4 regions of the Psychromicrobium lacuslunae genome follow, and region 4 is predicted to be linked to each of the others. Evidence: riboswitches for the same ligand, from Rfam matches in the RefSeq annotation. Region 4 holds a riboswitch; each other region holds the start of a gene.
What was found. A riboswitch is a leader RNA that binds a small molecule or an ion and turns the genes downstream of it on or off. The one in region 4 is predicted to bind S-adenosylmethionine.
Positions count from the first base shown of each region.

Region 1: another riboswitch for S-adenosylmethionine. It lies ahead of UM93_RS11795 (DUF1737 domain-containing protein); the one in region 4 lies ahead of UM93_RS07410 (aminotransferase class V-fold PLP-dependent enzyme).
Region 2: another riboswitch for S-adenosylmethionine. It lies ahead of UM93_RS17785 (hypothetical protein); the one in region 4 lies ahead of UM93_RS07410 (aminotransferase class V-fold PLP-dependent enzyme).
Region 3: another riboswitch for S-adenosylmethionine. It lies ahead of UM93_RS07950 (bifunctional o-acetylhomoserine/o-acetylserine sulfhydrylase); the one in region 4 lies ahead of UM93_RS07410 (aminotransferase class V-fold PLP-dependent enzyme).

Region 1 covers NZ_CP011005.1:2,498,817-2,503,010, reverse strand. The annotation lists gene UM93_RS11810 (alpha/beta hydrolase) at 1-488, opposite strand, end outside; gene UM93_RS11805 (O-succinylhomoserine sulfhydrylase) at 652-1,845, opposite strand; gene UM93_RS11800 (rhodanese-like domain-containing protein) at 1,842-2,243, opposite strand; gene UM93_RS11795 (DUF1737 domain-containing protein) at 2,240-2,443, opposite strand; SAM riboswitch class IV at 2,479-2,607, opposite strand; gene UM93_RS11790 (ABC transporter ATP-binding protein) at 2,657-4,194, opposite strand, start outside.
Region 2 covers NZ_CP011005.1:3,516,807-3,521,000, reverse strand. The annotation lists gene UM93_RS16610 (sodium:solute symporter family protein) at 43-1,527, shown strand; SAM riboswitch class IV at 1,570-1,702, shown strand; gene UM93_RS17785 (hypothetical protein) at 1,720-2,037, shown strand; gene UM93_RS16600 (VIT1/CCC1 transporter family protein) at 2,210-3,322, shown strand; gene UM93_RS16595 (LOG family protein) at 3,339-4,194, opposite strand, start outside.
Region 3 covers NZ_CP011005.1:1,708,294-1,712,487, forward strand. The annotation lists gene metX (homoserine O-acetyltransferase MetX) at 1-723, opposite strand, end outside; gene UM93_RS07950 (bifunctional o-acetylhomoserine/o-acetylserine sulfhydrylase) at 720-2,042, opposite strand; SAM riboswitch class IV at 2,100-2,242, opposite strand; gene UM93_RS07955 (VOC family protein) at 2,393-3,031, shown strand; gene UM93_RS07960 (CPBP family intramembrane glutamic endopeptidase) at 3,130-3,873, opposite strand; gene UM93_RS07965 (histidine phosphatase family protein) at 3,920-4,194, shown strand, end outside.
Region 4 covers NZ_CP011005.1:1,589,427-1,593,620, reverse strand. The annotation lists gene UM93_RS07415 (class I SAM-dependent methyltransferase) at 1-329, opposite strand, end outside; gene UM93_RS07410 (aminotransferase class V-fold PLP-dependent enzyme) at 445-1,851, opposite strand; SAM riboswitch class IV at 1,891-2,004, opposite strand; gene hisN (histidinol-phosphatase) at 2,089-2,904, opposite strand; gene rsgA (ribosome small subunit-dependent GTPase A) at 3,020-4,069, opposite strand; gene aroA (3-phosphoshikimate 1-carboxyvinyltransferase) at 4,069-4,194, opposite strand, start outside.

The DNA.
Region 1 (4,194 bases), 910 kb from region 4:
AGTTCGGCGGCCTGGGCAGCTGTCCACACCAGGCCGGCATAGCAATCTTCAACCGGGGCCGGGTGTGGGTGCTCCGGGGCTAAGCGGTATTCCACCGATACGAGCGTGACGCCATACTGTTCAACCCAGTCCACTTGCTGCTCCGAGATGGCGTACCTGGTGCCCACCACCATGCCGCCGCCATGAATGTAATAGAGCGCCGGGCGCGGACCACTGAACTCGGTGGATCGCAGCACCAGTAACTTAATATCGGGTGAACCCTCCGGTCCTGGCGCCTGGTATTCCTGAGTTTCGATGGCCCGGCCGACGAGCAGCGCATCAAGCTCAATTGATTGATCGATGGCCCTGATCTGCTCGATCCTGTCAAGGCTCAGCGGCGGGATGCCGAGCTCCGGGTTGGCCTGCAAGAGCGCCGCCAACTCGGGATCGTAACTGGGACGCTTGAGACTGGCGGGAGCATCCTGCGCGGTGGGTTCATTGAGGGACACGAGAGTTCCTTTGCTCGATCTGATTTACTCTTATCCTTATCCTGCCGCTTAGCCGGACCGTGCGGTACCGCCGCAGCGGTGCAGCTTCGGAGTCGCTAACCGCCAATTGGCGGCTAGCTGGCGAGCGCCAGACGAGCAAGTTCTCAGAGTTCCTCGGTTCGACTCAAAGCTTCGCCAAGGCCTGGCTCAGGTCCGCCCGCAAATCGTTGAGATCTTCTAACCCGACCGAAAGCCGCACCACACCGTCGCCCAGGCCGATGGCGGCCCGGCCTTCCGGCCCCATTGCACGGTGCGTGGTGGTGGCCGGGTGGGTGATCAAGGATTTCGAGTCGCCGAGGTTATTCGAAATATCGATCACCTCGAGGGCGTTCAGTAGTGCGAAGGCCTCCGTTTTGCCGCCGCGCAGCGCGAAGGTCAGCACGGTACCGCCCGCCGTCATTTGCTGGGACGCCAGCTTGTACTGTGGATGAGACTTCAATAACGGGTACCTCACCCACTCCACAGCGGGCTGCGCCTCCAGGAATTCCGCCAGCGCCAGCGCCGAAGCGCAGGAATGATTGACCCGCAGCGAGAGCGTTTCCAGCCCTTTGGTGAGCACCCAGGCATTGAAGGAGGAGAGCGCCGGGCCGGTGTGCCGCATGAGCTGTTTCACCGGACCGTCGATGAATTCCTTGCTGCCCAGGATCGCGCCGCCCATCACCCGGCCCTGGCCGTCAATGTGCTTGGTGCCGGAGTAAACCACGATGTCAGCGCCGAGATCGGTGCAGCGTTGCAGCAACGGAGTGGCAAAGACATTATCGGCCACCACCTGGGCACCGGCGGCGTGCGCTAGCTCGCAGACCGCGCGGATATCGACGATCTCCTGCATTGGGTTGGAGGGAGATTCGAAGAACACCGCCGTGGTCGGCACCGAGAGCGCTTCCTTCCACTGCTCCAGATCTGGGCCGTCCACGAAGACGGTTTCGACGCCCCAGCGCGGCAGGATTTCATTCAAGATCACAAAACAGGAACCGAAGAGGGATCGGGAAGCAACCACCCGATCCCCGGCAGCAAGCAATGCACCGAGGGCAACAAACACCGCCGACATGCCAGAGGCAGTCGCGAAGCAAGCTTCGGTACCCTCCAACAGCCGCAGTCGTTCTTGGAAGGTCGCCACCGTCGGATTGCCATAACGAGAATAGACGAAGCGCTCATCCTCACCAGTGAAGGCCCGCTCTGCGGCCTCGGCAGAGTCATAGACGAAACCCGAATTGATGAAGATCGCCTCCGAGGTTTCGAAGAAGCCGGTGCGGTCTAAGCCGCCACGTACCGCCTGAGTGTCGGCGGCCCAGTCGGAGGCTAAGGGGTTGAAGCTCATGCGCCCTTCTTCCAAGGCAACTTGCGGTTCTTCCAGCCGTTGACGACTCGATCACCGTAGGCATCGGGTACTCCTTCGAAGCCTTCCAGGACATTGAAGGAGGTGAAACCGGCCTCGGTGGCCGCCTCGGCGGCCGAGATCGAGCGGGCGCCGGAACGACAGAGGAAAACCAGCTCAGCCTCGGCTGGCACGGTCTGCTGTAACTGAGCGAGGAAATCCGTATTCCAAACCCCGCCAGCCAGATTCCACTGCACAAAGCGCGGTTCTGCTTCGATGCTCGAAGTGTCCGGCACCCCGATGAGTTGCCACTCCGCCTCGGTCCGCACATCGACCAGTACGGCCCCGTCGGAAACCTTCTGCCAAGCCTGTTCTGGGGTGAGATCGCCCGCGTAGCTCATTGCGCCGACTCCGATCCCACAGTGGCGTTAAAGCCGGGCAGCACCACAGCTTGAGCAGCGATTACCTGGCCGCCGTTGGAGGTCACCGAGGGGCTGCCGTACAGCACGTATCCTTCGGCAATCGCGTCGCTGACTCTCTGACAGAAGGCGTGGTCATCGGGACCGGTCAGCAACCGGTAGGTAAGGGGGGCGTCAGCCATTAGATTCTCCTTTTGCGTCGGAGCAAGCCGGAGCGATTCCACGCTTGCAACCTCAATACGTTGCCGAGTACTCACCTGAGGCACCCCACCGGAATCGAGGGTTGCCGGCCAGCAAGTCAGGGCAGTGCAACCAAGTCTTTGGTTGCGCGCTGGCGCTCATTACTCATCGTCAAAGTAGCACAAAGTGGGCCGAGCCTTGGCATGCTAGTGACTTTATTGCGAGGCTTGACTGCTTGCCTGTTCCCGGTAGAGAGCCGCATACCGCCCCGCTGCGGCGAGCAGTTCCTGATGACTGCCGGATTCCACAATCCGACCCTGTTCGACGACGAAAATCACGTCTGCCGAGACCACGGTGGAGAGTCGATGCGCAATCGCTACCGTGGTTCGACCATGCGAAGCGGTTTCCAGCGCGGCCTGCACGACGCGTTCTGAGATCGAATCGAGTGCACTAGTGGCCTCATCGAGGACCAGTACCGCAGGGTCTTTCAACAACACTCGGGCAATCGCGATCCGCTGCTTCTCGCCACCGGAGAGTCGATAACCGCGCTCGCCGACCAGGGTATCGAAACCCTCCGGGAAGCTCATGATGGTCGAATAAATATTGGCCTGTTGGGTGGCTTGGTCGAGTTCCTGCTGACTGGCGTCGGGCTTGGCGTATCGCAGATTGTCGGCGATGCTGGCGTGGAAGAGATAGGTCTCTTGAGAGACGATGCCGATGTGGGACACCAAGGAGTTCTGCTTGAGTTCCCGAACATCCACACCGGCGAATTCGATGCTGCCAGAGCTTGCCTCGTAGAGCCTCGGGATCAGATACGAAATGGTAGTTTTTCCGGCACCCGAGGACCCTACGAAGGCGGCGAACTGCCCGGGTTCAATGCTGAAAGAAATGCGGTCCAGAGTGGGGCGTTCTTCTGGCTGGGCGTCGGGGTAAGCGAAGCTGACTTCTTTGAAGCGGATACCGCCTAGCCGGGTGTCCCTTGGCAGTTCCACCGCCTCGGGCCGGTCGGCGATGGCTGGGGTGAGGTCGAGGTATTCGAAGATCCGAGCGAAAAGTGCCCCGGAGGTTTGTAAGTCGAGGGCCACTCGCATCAGGCTGGTGAGCGGGAAAAGCAGTCGAGCCTGCACCGTGGTGAAGGCGACGATGGTGCCAGCGGTGATGGCCTGAGCGCCGTTATCGACGAGCAGCCCGGCTACCAGGTAAACAATCGCCGGAATCGAGGAGAGGAAGATCGTGACAATGGCGAAGAACCATTGCCCGCTCATCGCCTGACGAACCTGCAACGCTATTTGTTTACGGTTCTCGGCAGAGTATCTATCGATCTCGGCGCCCTGCATGGTGAAGCTTTTCGCCAATAGAATGCCCGAGACGCTCAGGGTCTCCTGGGTGATGGCCGACATTTCGGAGAGCGATTCCTGGGTTTGGGTGGCAATTTTTGCCCTGACCTTGCCGACCTTGCGTTGCGCGATCACCAGGATCGGCATCAGCACGACGGCGACCACGGTGAGCTGCCAGTTCAACAGCAGCATCGCCACGAAAGCAGCTATTACTGTCACGGTGTTACCTAAGACCGCCGTCACGGTATTGGTGAGCACGCTGGCGACGCCGCCGACGTCGTTCTGTAAGCGCGACTGGATGACGCCGGTTTTAGTGCGGGTGAAAAAGCTCAGATCCATGGCCTGCAGGTGCCCGAAGAGCTTGACCCGGAGTGCCCCCATCACGCGGTTGCCGACCGAGGAAGTCAAATAGGTTT
Region 2 (4,194 bases), 1.7 Mb from region 4:
GTGGTCATCAACATCATCATCGTTATCGCTTATCTCGCCGCCATGCTGCTTTTTGGCTTCTGGGGCAAGAGCCGCACTAAGAATAATGCGGACTTTCTGGTAGCCGGGCGACGCCTCGGCCCCTTCCTATACACCGGTACGATGGCGGCCGTGGTGCTCGGCGGCGCTTCAACTGTGGGCGGCGTGGGTCTGGGCTATAAGTTCGGCATCTCGGGGATGTGGCTAGTGGTGGCGATCGGCGCTGGCGTGCTGCTGCTCAGCCTGGCTTTCGCTGGGACTATCCAGAAACTCAAAATTTACACCGTCTCGCAAATGCTTAGCCTGCGCTACGGGCACCGCGCCACCCAGACCTCTTCAATTGTGATGCTGGCTTACACGCTGATGCTCTGTGCCACTTCGACCAGCGCCTACGCCACCATCTTCGTGGTGCTCTTTGGCTGGGAAAAATGGTTGGCGATTGCTCTTGGCGGCGTGATTGTGCTGGTCTACTCCACGATCGGCGGGATGTGGTCGATCACGCTGGCTGATATGGCCCAGTTCGTGATCAAAACCATTGGCGTTTTCGCACTCATGCTGCCCTTCACCCTCGGCGCTGCCGGCGGCTGGGAAGGCATTCGGGCCCGGGTCGACGCGAGCTTCTTTCAACTCGACGGCATTGGCGTGCAAACCATTGTCACCTACTTCGTGGTCTACACTCTGGGGCTGCTGATCGGCCAGGACATCTGGCAACGGGTGTTCACCGCTAAATCGCCTCGGGTCGCCCGCTGGGGTGGCGCCACGGCCGGCATCTACTGCATCCTCTACGGTGTCGCGGGAGCCGTGATCGGCATGGCCGCATCGGTTGCGCTGCCTGCCATTGATGTCGCCAAAGAAGGTAAGGATGTGGTTTACGCTGAGGTGGCGTCGAACCTGCTTCCGATCGGGATAGGCGGTTTGGTGCTGGCTGCTGCGGTCGCCGCAATGATGTCCACCGCTTCCGGCGCGCTGATTGCTGCTGCCACCGTCGCCCGCGCCGATGTGGTGCCTTTCGTTGCCAGCTGGTTCGGTCGGGGTAAGCAAAGGGTCGATAGCGAAAATCCCGAGCATGATGTGAAGGCCAATCGGCTATGGGTGCTGGGACTCGGCATTGTCGCTATTCTGCTCGCCATCGTGGTGCCCGATGTGGTCGCTGCGCTCACCATTGCTTACGACATTCTGGTCGGCGGACTGTTGGTGGCCATCTTGGGTGGGCTGATCTGGAAACGCGGCACCGGCATTGCCGCCGCCGCGTCAATGGCGGTAGGCACCCTGGTAACCCTGACGCTGCTGACCTTATACGCCACCGGTGTTATCCCCAGCGCCGACGGTATTTACGCCAATGAGCCCATCTACTGGGGCCTGGGCTGCTCCCTGCTGGTTTACCTGATTGTCTCGCTGCTGTCGAAGCGGACTCCGAGCAGCGTCCGTGAAGCCTGGCAGCAAAGACTGGCTGGCGCAACCGCGAAGGAACGCAAGGTTTCAGAACCGCAGCTTTCTGAATCTGCGTAATATTTCGCCGGACCGGGCGGCTGTGGGTTTAGAGTGAAGTTGCTTCATGAGTTGTGGTCGCCTGCCAATAGGCAAAGCTCCGACTGACCACACGCCAACCCCAAGTTCACGGGTGGCTCGGATGACGAAGCGACTCGGCGGGCCGCGAGACAAACCCGCAGGGTAAGAGCTCTCGTCCTGGAGGCGGTCGCCTTGTCCGGATCCGATTCCGTGCTCCCAGTGGTTGATACCGTGCTGGGCACTGTGAATTTTAGCGTCCGAGGTGAGTGGTACAGCTTCTGGAGCAGGGAACCCGCCGCCCTCGTTGCTGCGCTAAGCAACTCGGTCGGCCGCTGTTGCTGGCAGCCAGCAGCCAATTTGCTGGTGGTCCCGGTCGCCAAGACCGGTCGCCGGGCCGGCGAACAACTAAGCTTTCGGTTGTTACCGCATTCAGCGGAGAACGCCGATCAGCTGGCGCGTCAGGGTCATCACGGCTCGCCCTCCTCGCCGACCGGCTCTCCTTCGCGATAGCCCGAAAGTAGCTGAAGGAGCGAGCGCTTAGAGCCGCAATTCGGCGGCTAAAGTTGAGCTGTAGCTGAGCTGGCTATTGAGGCAAACGTTCTCCGGTTATTGAGGCGAGCCGAACTTTTTCGCGGAGGGAAACCGGCCGAAAAACCGCTAGATTTAGGGCTAAAGTGGAGATGTGACCACGTTATCCCCAAGCCCAGAGCAGGCCAGCAAGGCCCAAATAAAGCGTTGGCGAACCCACCTGGCTGATGAGCGAGCCGAGGCTGCGGTGTACCGCGCCCTGGCCACCAAGCGGCAGGGTGAAGAACGCGATATTCTGCTCGCCCTCGCCGAGGCGGAAAAACGGCACGAGCATCATTGGCTCAACCTGCTCGGCGAGCACGCCGCCGCACCTCGCCGAGCCTCGCTGAACAACCGACTGTTGGGCTTCCTGGCCCGTCACTTCGGCTCGGTCTTCGTGCTCGCCCTGGCGCAGCGAGCCGAGTCCCGCTCCCCTTACGCCACCGATGCGGATGCCACCCCGGCGATGGCGGCCGATGAGGCCATTCACGAAGAGGTGGTGCGCGGCCTGGCCACCCGAGGCCGCAATCGACTTTCCGGTACCTTCCGCGCCGCGGTCTTCGGTGCCAACGACGGCTTGGTCAGCAACCTCTCCCTGGTGATGGGCATGGCCGGCGCTGGCTTGGCACCGCATCTGGTGCTGCTGGCCGGCATTGCGGGCTTGCTGGCCGGCGCACTTTCGATGGGCGCGGGCGAATACGTTTCGGTACGTTCGCAACGAGAGCTACTCAGCGCTTCCAAACCCACTCAAATCACTCTCTCAGCAGCCAAGGCTCTTGATATTAACGCGAATGAGTTGGTGCTTGTCTATCGGGCGCGCGGCATGACGCCTGAGGAGGCGGAGCACCGAGCGGCGGAACGGATGGGTACCTTCAGTTGCGACTGCAATCCCAGTTTGTCTTTGCGGCCCGAGACTGAGAGCGAAAAGGGCACCGACGAGCATGAAACCATCGGCACAGCGCTGGGGGCCGCGGTTTCCAGCTTCTGCTTCTTCGCTTCGGGCGCTATTATTCCGGTGCTGCCCTACCTTTTCGGGCTGAGCGGCTTTGTCGCCATCATCGTAGCGGCCGTGCTGGTTGGAATTGCTCTGCTGGCCACCGGCGCCGTAGTCGGCCTGCTCTCCGGGGCGCCACCGCTGGCTCGCGGTATCCGCCAGCTGCTGATCGGCTTCGGTGCTGCGATTGTCACTTACCTGCTCGGCCTATTATTCGGCACCACCACGGCCTAGGCTCGGCCACTTCACCTCAGCTGAGGAACTGCACTGCTTCAGCGACGGAGTCGGCGAGCAGGATCTTTGCGGCCATAGCACGCCCCTCGGCTAGGGTATTCAGCAGCGGCCACACCGGCAGTTGCTCGGTCCAGTACTGGCGTCCTAGGAGCACCATCGGCGCCGACGACGCCGCCGAGGCCGCCGAGGCGTAGTAGTTTTCGCAGCCGTCTTGGAAGATCTCCTGCACTGTCCCGGCGGCACCGGGCAGGAAGACAATACCCCCGGTACAACGCTCCAGTAGCACCGCTTCACGGACAGCATTAGCGAAGTATTTAGCGATCTGGCTGGCGAAGACATTCGGCGGTTCATGTCCGTAAAACCAGGTTGGAATGCCAAGGTTTTGCACACCGTCCGGGAAGCGGTCGAGAACTTGTTGAGCGACCAGCACCCAATCGCTCACCGAAGGTTTGAAATCGGGCACTTCGGCAAGTTTCGCCAGCGCCCAGTCCAGTTCGGCGGTACTCCGCCTGCTCAGCCAAGCACCGAGATTGGCCGCTTCCATCGCCCCCGGACCTCCACCGGTTGCCAGCAGATATCCCGCCCGCGCTATCCCAGCAGCCAACTCGGCAGCTTGGGCGTAAGCCCCACTGCCGCGGCTGATCGCGTGACCACCCATCACCCCGACGACTCCGCGGCTGGCAAGTTCGCCGTTGAGGAAGTCGTCCAGCGCATCGCCGATTGAATGATCATGCATGGCCGTCGCGAGGGTGCCGTCAAGGTTGCGCGGCGCGGTCAGCGTCCACTGGTAAATACGACCGTCCGTCGTGGCCTCATAGCCATCGCCGATCCCCTGGTAAAGTTCGCCGCCGGTATACAGTTTGGCCCGATAA
Region 3 (4,194 bases), 120 kb from region 4:
CCGCGCGGCCAACTCACTCTCCGAGCGGTAGGAAATGTGGGCGATCCGACGAGCCAGGCCAAGGCCGTTCAGTGGCGGATCGTCCTGATAGTAGTCGCCACCTTGGTAGCGCGGATCTTGCTGGATCGCCAGGATCTGTGTTTGGGCAAGCGCTATCTGTTCAGCGGTGCTCGCAGCGCACGCCGCGAGCACAATAGCGTGCAGCACTCGTTCCGGAAAACTCACCGCCCATTCCAGGGCACGCGCGCCGCCCATCGAGCCACCGATCACGGCGTGCCAACGAGTAATGCCGAGGGCGTCAGCTAAACGTGCTTCCGCCTGCACCGAATCTCGTAGGGTCAAGAACGGGAAGCGTGAGCCCCACGGTTCGCCGTCTGGCGCGATGCTGGACGGGCCGGTGCTGCCATAACAGCCACCGAGAATATTGGCCGCAACTACGAAGTATTTTTCGGTGTCAACTGCCTTCCCCGGTCCCACCAGTTCTTGCCACCACCCCGGCTGCGCGGACTCCCCTTGCGCAGCATGAGAACTCCCGGTGAGTGCGTGCTGCACCAATACCGCATTACTGGCATCGGCGTTGAGGGTTCCCCAGGTTTCATAGGCCAGACTCGCCCCGGGCAGCACCCCCGAGACCTCAAGCGACAACGTGCCAAGCTCCAGGTAATGCAGCTGAGACACGTCGACTCCACGTAAAGCTTCGAGCGATAAATCCGAAATCGTCATCGCAGCTCGGACTTGGCCGCTCTGAAACCAGCATCCAAATCGGCCAGAATATCGGTGACGTTCTCCAACCCGACCGAGAGCCTCACCAGACCGGGCGTCACCCCGGCTTTGAGCTGCTGGGCTTCACTGAGTTGGGAATGCGTGGTGGAGGCAGGATGGATCACCAGCGAACGCACATCGCCGATATTGGCTACGTGAGAGTGTAGTTCGAGGGCATCAACAAAGCGTTTACCCGCTTCCACACCGCCGTTGATCTCGAAGGCAACCACTGCGCCGATACCCAGTGGTCCATACTTTTGCCCGCGTTCATACCAGGGGCTGGAGGGAAGTCCGGCGTAGGCCACCGAGGCCACACTTTCGTGCTCGCTCAGCCAATTCGCCACTTGCAAAGCATTGGCGACATGCCGTTCCACCCGCAAGCTCAAGGTCTCCAGGCCCTGAGCGATCAGGAAAGCGTTGAAGGGGGCCACCGCCGAGCCGAGGTCACGGAGTAACTGGACCCTGGCCTTGAGAATATAGGCCAGATTTGCTCCCAAAGCGCTACCGACGCCTAGATCCCGCGCATAAACCAAGCCGTTATAACTCTCATCGGGGGTGTTGAAGCCGGGGAACTTCTCCGGGTTCTGCGCGAAATCGAAGGTACCGCCGTCGACGATCACCCCGGCAATGGCGGTGCCATGGCCACCGAGATACTTGGTCGCGGAATGCACCACAATATCGGCACCCCACTCCAGTGGACGCACCAAATACGGGGTAGCTAGCGTGTTATCGACAATCAACGGCACGCCGACCTCATGGGCGACGGCACTGATCCCTTCAAGGTCTAAGACATCTTGGCGTGGATTCGACACCACCTCACCGAAGAAAAGCTTGGTGTTGGGCTGCACTGCCGCCCGCCACTGCTCTAAGTCATCCGGGTCCTCTACGAAAGTGACCTCGATGCCGAATCGCTTCAGGGTGTGTGCGAAGAGGTTGTAGGTGCCGCCGTAGAGACTCGGGCTGGCCACCAAATGATCACCGGCTTGAGCGATATTGAGGATTGCAAAGGTCTCGGCTGCCTGACCAGAGGCGAGCAGCAACGCTCCGACGCCGCCTTCAAGGCTGGCAATGCGCTGCTCCACCACATCCTGAGTGGGGTTACCAATCCGGGTGTAAATCGGTTCGAGCTCGGCTAGCGCAAAGCGATTCGCAGCACTCTCCGCGCTAGGGAAGACGAAGGAAGTGGTTTGGAAAATGGGTAAGGCCCGGGCACCGGTGGCCGGGTCGGGCTGCTGCCCGGCATGGATTTGTCGGGTTTCAAAAGACCAACCAGTTGTCATCGAGACTCCTCGGTTCAAGGCTCTCCCGGGTAGCCGTCATTGACGTCCCAAGAGGAGAGACCGCGCTTGCTCCCCATCTTGTGATGAGGGCCTGGTCGTCACCCGGGGCACCCCACCGCGGAGGAGGGTTGCCGTCCAGCAAGCCGGGGCAGGCGTTCCATCTAACTCACAGTCATGGAACTTTGCTGGCACTCATGACCTAACTAAAGTCTGCGGGCTTGAAGTTGGCCTTAGCAAGTAGATGAAGGGAATGTGACAGTTCATTTCCTCAGATTTACGAAGCAGCTACCGGGCTCATACTTAGGTAGCCCTTAGTCGAGACGTGCGTCACAAAGTGCAAGGATATTGCCATGCGAATGGATCACGTTTCTTACGCTTGTGAATCAGATGGATTGGCTGCCACCACGGAGCGAATCGCGGATGCTTTGGGTGTAAAGGCCGTTCGCGGTGGCGTGCATCCCCGCTTCGGCACCCGGAACATGATTATTCCGCTGACGAACCATCACTACCTTGAGGTGGTTGAGGTCTTGGACCATCCCGCCTCCGACAAAGCCCCCTTCGGCCAGGCAGTGCGAGCCCGCTCCAGCGCCGGCGGCGGTTGGATGGGTTGGTGCGTCGAGGTAGACGATCTGCTGCCGTTTGAAGAACGCCTGGGCCGCAGCGCGGTGCCCGGCAACCGAAAGTTTCCTGACGGCCAAGAACTCATCTGGCAGCAGATCGGCATTAAAGGTTTGATTGCCGACCCTCAGGTTCCTTATCTGCTCAAGTGGGAAGGCGACCCTTCACTTCACCCCTCGCTAGCGCGCCCCAGCGAGGTGAAGCTCTCGAAGCTGACCATTGCTGGCTCCGCCGAGCGAGTCACCGAATGGCTCGGCGAGTGCGTCGACAAGCCCCTAGAGGACGTCGCAGTGGAGTGGATTGCCCCACATGGCACGCCGGGCATCATGAGCGTCACCTTCGAGACCGCCAATGGCCAGGTCACCGTCTAAGTCTCGTTTCCGCCGAGTTCGCGGTTTTCTCACCAATTCGCCAGTAATTACTAGCGAAAACGAGAGGAAACCGCGAACTCGCGGCGTTAATGCGGCGGTTAGCCGAAGCCTAGCTGGCGCCCAAAGCTGAAGGCCGCAATGTCGAGTAACGCGTGCGCTATCACTAGCGGCATCACTCGCTTAGTGCGGGTGTACAGCCAGCCAAAGATCAGCCCCATTACGAAGTTGCCAACGAACGGGCCGAACCCTTGGTAGAGGTGGTAGCTGCCGCGCAATAGCGAGCTGACCACAATAGCCAGCCAGGGCTGCCAGCCGAGTTGCTTGAAGCGGGTGAGCAGAAAACCCACCACAATAACTTCCTCGACGATGGCGTTGCGGAGCGCCGAAATCACCAGCACCGGGATGGTCCACCAATAGTCGTTGAGCGAATTGGTGACAATCTGGGCGGTGATACCCAGACTGCGACCGAGGGCGTAGAGCCCCAAGGAGGGCAGACCGATCAGCACCATTAGCCCAATCCCCCAGAGCGCATCGCGTCCGGGTTTGCTGAAGTTAAAACCGATCGCGCGGAACCCGGAGCGATGTGGCCGCCAAAGCAGATAGATTGCCAGCGCCACCGGCACCAAAGCAAAGAAGTTGTCCAGCAGCTGATAGGTCAGGTCAAAGTATTCCCGGTTGATCCTCGGGGTGTTCAACTGGGCGGTGGCCTGCGAGATGGGTGCCCGACTCAGGTTTTCGACCAGATTGACGACGGCGTAAATCGCTGATTTTCCCAACGAAAGTCCGAGCACAATCAGGATTTCTACCCGCCAGCGTCGCGCCAGAGCATGAACAGTTCCCATGGCTCACATTAAACAGCTTCCAGCCCCGCGCACTACACTCAAGGACATGAGCGCGCCCCGGCAGATTATTATGCTGCGACACGGCCAGTCAGAGGCCAACCTTGACCAGAGTATTTACGACCGGATCCCCGACTACCGGATTCCGCTCACCGGATTGGGCATTGAGCAGGCAGAAAAGGCCGGCGCCGAAATCAGAAAGCAACTCGCGGGCGAAAAGGTCTGCATCTATGTTTCGCCTTATTTGCGCGCCTATCAAACACTGGAGGCGCTCGGTCTAGCGGAGCACACCGATCGGATTTTCGAAGAACCACGACTCCGTGA
Region 4 (4,194 bases):
TCGGTGCTGCTACTCGGCAAGGGAAACTGCTCGGCGGTGCCAACTACAGTACGAACCATCGACAAGCGGTTGCTGAGTTGCTGCAACATATCCGCTGAGGGGTCAACAGCTGTCACGCTGAGTCCATGAGCCACTAATCGTTCGGTGAACTTTCCAGTGCCGGCGCCCAGATCGATTACCTCCATTGCATGCTCAGGGATCAGCCAGGAGGCGCTGTGTACGGGGTAACTTGGTCGCACCCGATCGTAGAGCTCGCCGCCGCTCAGGAAGGCGGCGGCGAGCTCTACGCGTCGTTCCGGTGCGATTTTAGGGCCTTTGACCGGCTTCAACGGTGATACCTCAAGAGCATTAGTCCAGAATATCCTGGCGAGCTATCAGCACTGCTGAGGGCGGCAGAAACTACTCTGTCACCAATTACTCTGTCACTAGCTACTCAGTCACTAACTACTCAGTCACCACGCAGGGAGCCGCGCCAGCGGTGCCCGGAGTATTTGGCGCCCAGCTGGGGAAAGCCCTGAAGTCGTTAGCTGGCACCCAGCGGCCACTTTCCACTAGGTAGTCCCCGGACGGGCCGTGCTCAACTAATTTGCGCACGCCGTCAATCAGCCGCTGAGCGTCCTCACCTTGTGAGCCTAGGCCGAAACTGGCGCGTAGCGATCCGGTGGGCAGGCCAAGGCGTCGTAGCAAGGGATGAGCGCAAAAACGTCCATCACGGACCCCGATCGCGAACTCGGCGGAAAGGTAAGCAGCGACAAAGCCTGAGTCATAGCCGGAGACCGAAAAGTTGACCACGCCGATACTGCCGCTATTTGGATAGCTATCCGAATCCTTGAAAAGCCGGTGAATGCTGACGCCGGGGATTTGTTCCAGGCCTCGGACAAGACTCTCGCGGAGATCCTGTTCATGACGCTGCCAAGCTGCTTGATTGAGCCCGGAGAGCACCTCCGCGGCTTTGGCGAGAGTAGCCGCGCCCAGCACATTGGGGCTGCCACCTTCGTGCCGAGCCGGTCCCTCAGCCCAACTCACCGTATCCAGTCTTACCTCTTTGACCGCACCGCCGCCGAAAAGCAGCGGAACACCAGTATCTAACCAGTCGGCGCGTCCAACCAGTACTCCCGAGCCGAACGGGGCATACAATTTATGCCCAGAAAAGGCCAGATAATCCACCTCCCAGCCGCTCACGTCAATCGCGCGGTGCGGTGCTAGCTGTGCGGCGTCCACCACAATCCGGGCGCCATGTCGATGCGCCAGTGAGGTGAGTTCCGCGATCGGCAGCACTTCGCCGGTGACATTCGAAGCGCCAGTGATGGCTAGCAGTGAAACCCCGCCCAAGCTGAATTCTTGTTCCAGGGTCTGAATCGTCTCCGCGATGCTTTCTCCGGCCAGCACGCTGCGATGCGGGACATGTTGCCAGGGCAACAAATTCGCGTGGTGCTCAATATCGAGATAGAGCACCTCGCCTTGGGCGGGCAGGCAGCGCGCCAAAAGATTGAGGGCATCCGTGGTGTTCCGAGTGAAAATCACTGTGTCATCGGGCCGGGCATTGACGAAATCCCGCACGATATGGCGGGAATTCTCATAGACCGAGGTGCTGATTTGAGAACTGTAACCGGCGCCGCGGTGCACGCTGGCGTAGTACGGCAGAATCTCATTGAGATACTCAGCAACTGAAGCTAGGGCCGGGGCCGAGGCTGCATAATCGAGGTTGACGTAGCGGGCTTCACCGCCTTGCACCAAGGGGGCGAGTAAACCGGCGCCCACCACCGGTTGTAGGGCTTGGATTGTAGCGACCGACTGATGGTCTTCAAGGGTTGCTAATTGCTGAAACGTGACGGTACTGACAGCACTCATTTAATCCTCCACTGAGAGGCCCTCGATGCCAAGATCGGGGGTCCGCGCTTGCCGGTATCTTTTGATATCGACCAGGTCGTCACCCGGGGCACCCCACCGCGAAAGGAGGGTTGCCGGCCAGCAAACCGGGGTTTAGCGCTGGCACTCGTGACCTATGAGTAGCTTAAACGGATCAATCGCCCGGGGAATAATCTGTTACGTCACAATCGCCCCAGGTTAGTTAGCCAGCTAACCAGGTTAGCTCAGTAGATCGTCTAGCTCGGGATTGAGTAGCCGGAGCGTCTCGGAGTGCAAAATACCATTGGTGGCCAGTGCGTTGCCGCCGAATGGTCCGTCCGCGCCCTCCAGCGAAGTGAAGCGTCCGCCAGCTTCGGTGACAATGGGGACCAAGGCAGCCATATCGTAGAGATTGAGCGAAGGTTCGCAGGCGATGTCGACGGCACCCTCAGCGACCAGACAATAGGACCAGAAATCACCATATGCCCTGCTTCGCCAGGTGGTCTCAAGCAACTCCAGGAACTGTTCCTGATTACCGCGCTCCCGCCAACCGTTGAGCGAAGAATAGGAAACAGAGGCGTCGGAGAGCTTAGAAACATTGGAGACCCTGATCCGGGAGGCTGCGGCAAGCGATTTTCCGGTGAAGGCTCCGGTCCCTTTCGCGGCCCACCAGCGCTTTCCCAGCGCCGGTGCGCTCACCACGCCCAGCACGGGTACGCCTTCGTCCACCAGCGAGATCAAGGTGGCCCAGACCGGGACCCCTCGAATGAAATTCTTCGTTCCATCAATCGGGTCGATAATCCAGCGCCGTGAACCATGACCACTGCTACCGAATTCTTCGCCTAACACGGCGTCCCGCGGTCGGACTCTGGAAAGCTGGCTTCGGATGGCGTCCTCGGCGTCCTTATCAGCGTCGGTCACCGGGGTTAAATCGGGTTTCGTTTCAATGGTCAGATCGAGCGCTTTGAACCGGCTCATGGTCTGTGCATCCACTGAATCGGCTAGCACATGGGCCAGACGAAGGTCGTCGTTATAGCCCTGAAGGTGCAATGTCATGTCCTCACGCTATCCCGAGATGCTACAGATTTCGGGGAGGCGGAGAGGGAAAGCCCCGGATCGGTGAGGTTTTAGCGGTCTGAGCTCACTGAAAGTAATGGAGCGGCACTGAAAGTCATTGCACGGCACGGATCGCACTGAGCAGGCGGCGGTAGGAGATTAGCCGCGCGGGTCCGCCCTGGCCGGCTTGACCGCCGGCCACCCAGGCGTCCAAGCCGCATTCCGGGGCGGCTTCATCGTGCCGGCAACCGCGCGGGCAGTCCGCTATGCCAGGCTCAAGATCTTCGAAAGCGTGCAGGATGCGGTTGGCATCCACATGGGCCAGGCCGAATGATCGAATTCCCGGGGTGTCGATGATCCAGCTCCCGGGCGCTGCCGCTTCCAGGCGCAAAGCGAGTGCTGAGGATGAGGTATGTCTGCCCCGTCCGGTGACCGTGTTAACCCCTCCGGTGGCGCGTTGTGAGCCGGTGAGGGCATTCACCATGGTGGACTTCCCGACGCCGGAATGCCCGACCAGCACCGAAACCTTACCGTCCAACTCGGCGTGCAACTGCTGTACCGCGTCGCTAACCAATCTTGCCGAGCCACTTGCAGCCTGCTCCGCAGTAGTGCGGCTGAGTAAAATTTTCAGATCCAGCTGTTGGTAGTGCTCCAGCAGTGCGGTTGGCTCCTTGACGTCGGTTTTGGTGATCAGCAGCAGGGGCTCGATTCCCGCGTCATAAGCTGCCACCAGGGCCCGATCGATAAAGCCGGTGCGAGGCTCCGGGCTAGCGGCGGCAACCACGATGACCAGCTGGTCGGCATTGGCGACGAGCACCCGCTCCACCGGGTCTGAGTCATCAGCGGAACGACGCAGCACGGTGCGGCGCTGCTCAATCCGAACCAGCCGCGCCAGCGTGTCGGGCTCGCCTGAGACATCGCCGACCAAGGCAACAAAGTCGCCGACCACGACGGGGGAGCGACGGAGCTCCCTGGCACGGGCGGCGACTAGCGTCCGTTCTTGGTCGGTGGCTTCATCGACTATGGCGGTATAACGGCCGCGGTCAACGGTGATGATCCGGCCGATCAGTGCATCCTGATGAGCGGGGCGATCCTTGGTACGAGGCCGACTGCCCTTTTTGTTCGGTCTGATCCGAACATCGGATTCATCCCACTCACGTGGCATTAGTTCGCTCGCTCAAGGGCCTGCGGAGCGAGCATATGCTGCCACAATTGGGGAAATTCCGGCATAGTTTTGGCTGTTGTGCCGATGTCGTCAATCTCGACGCCGGGCACGGCTAAGCCGATAAT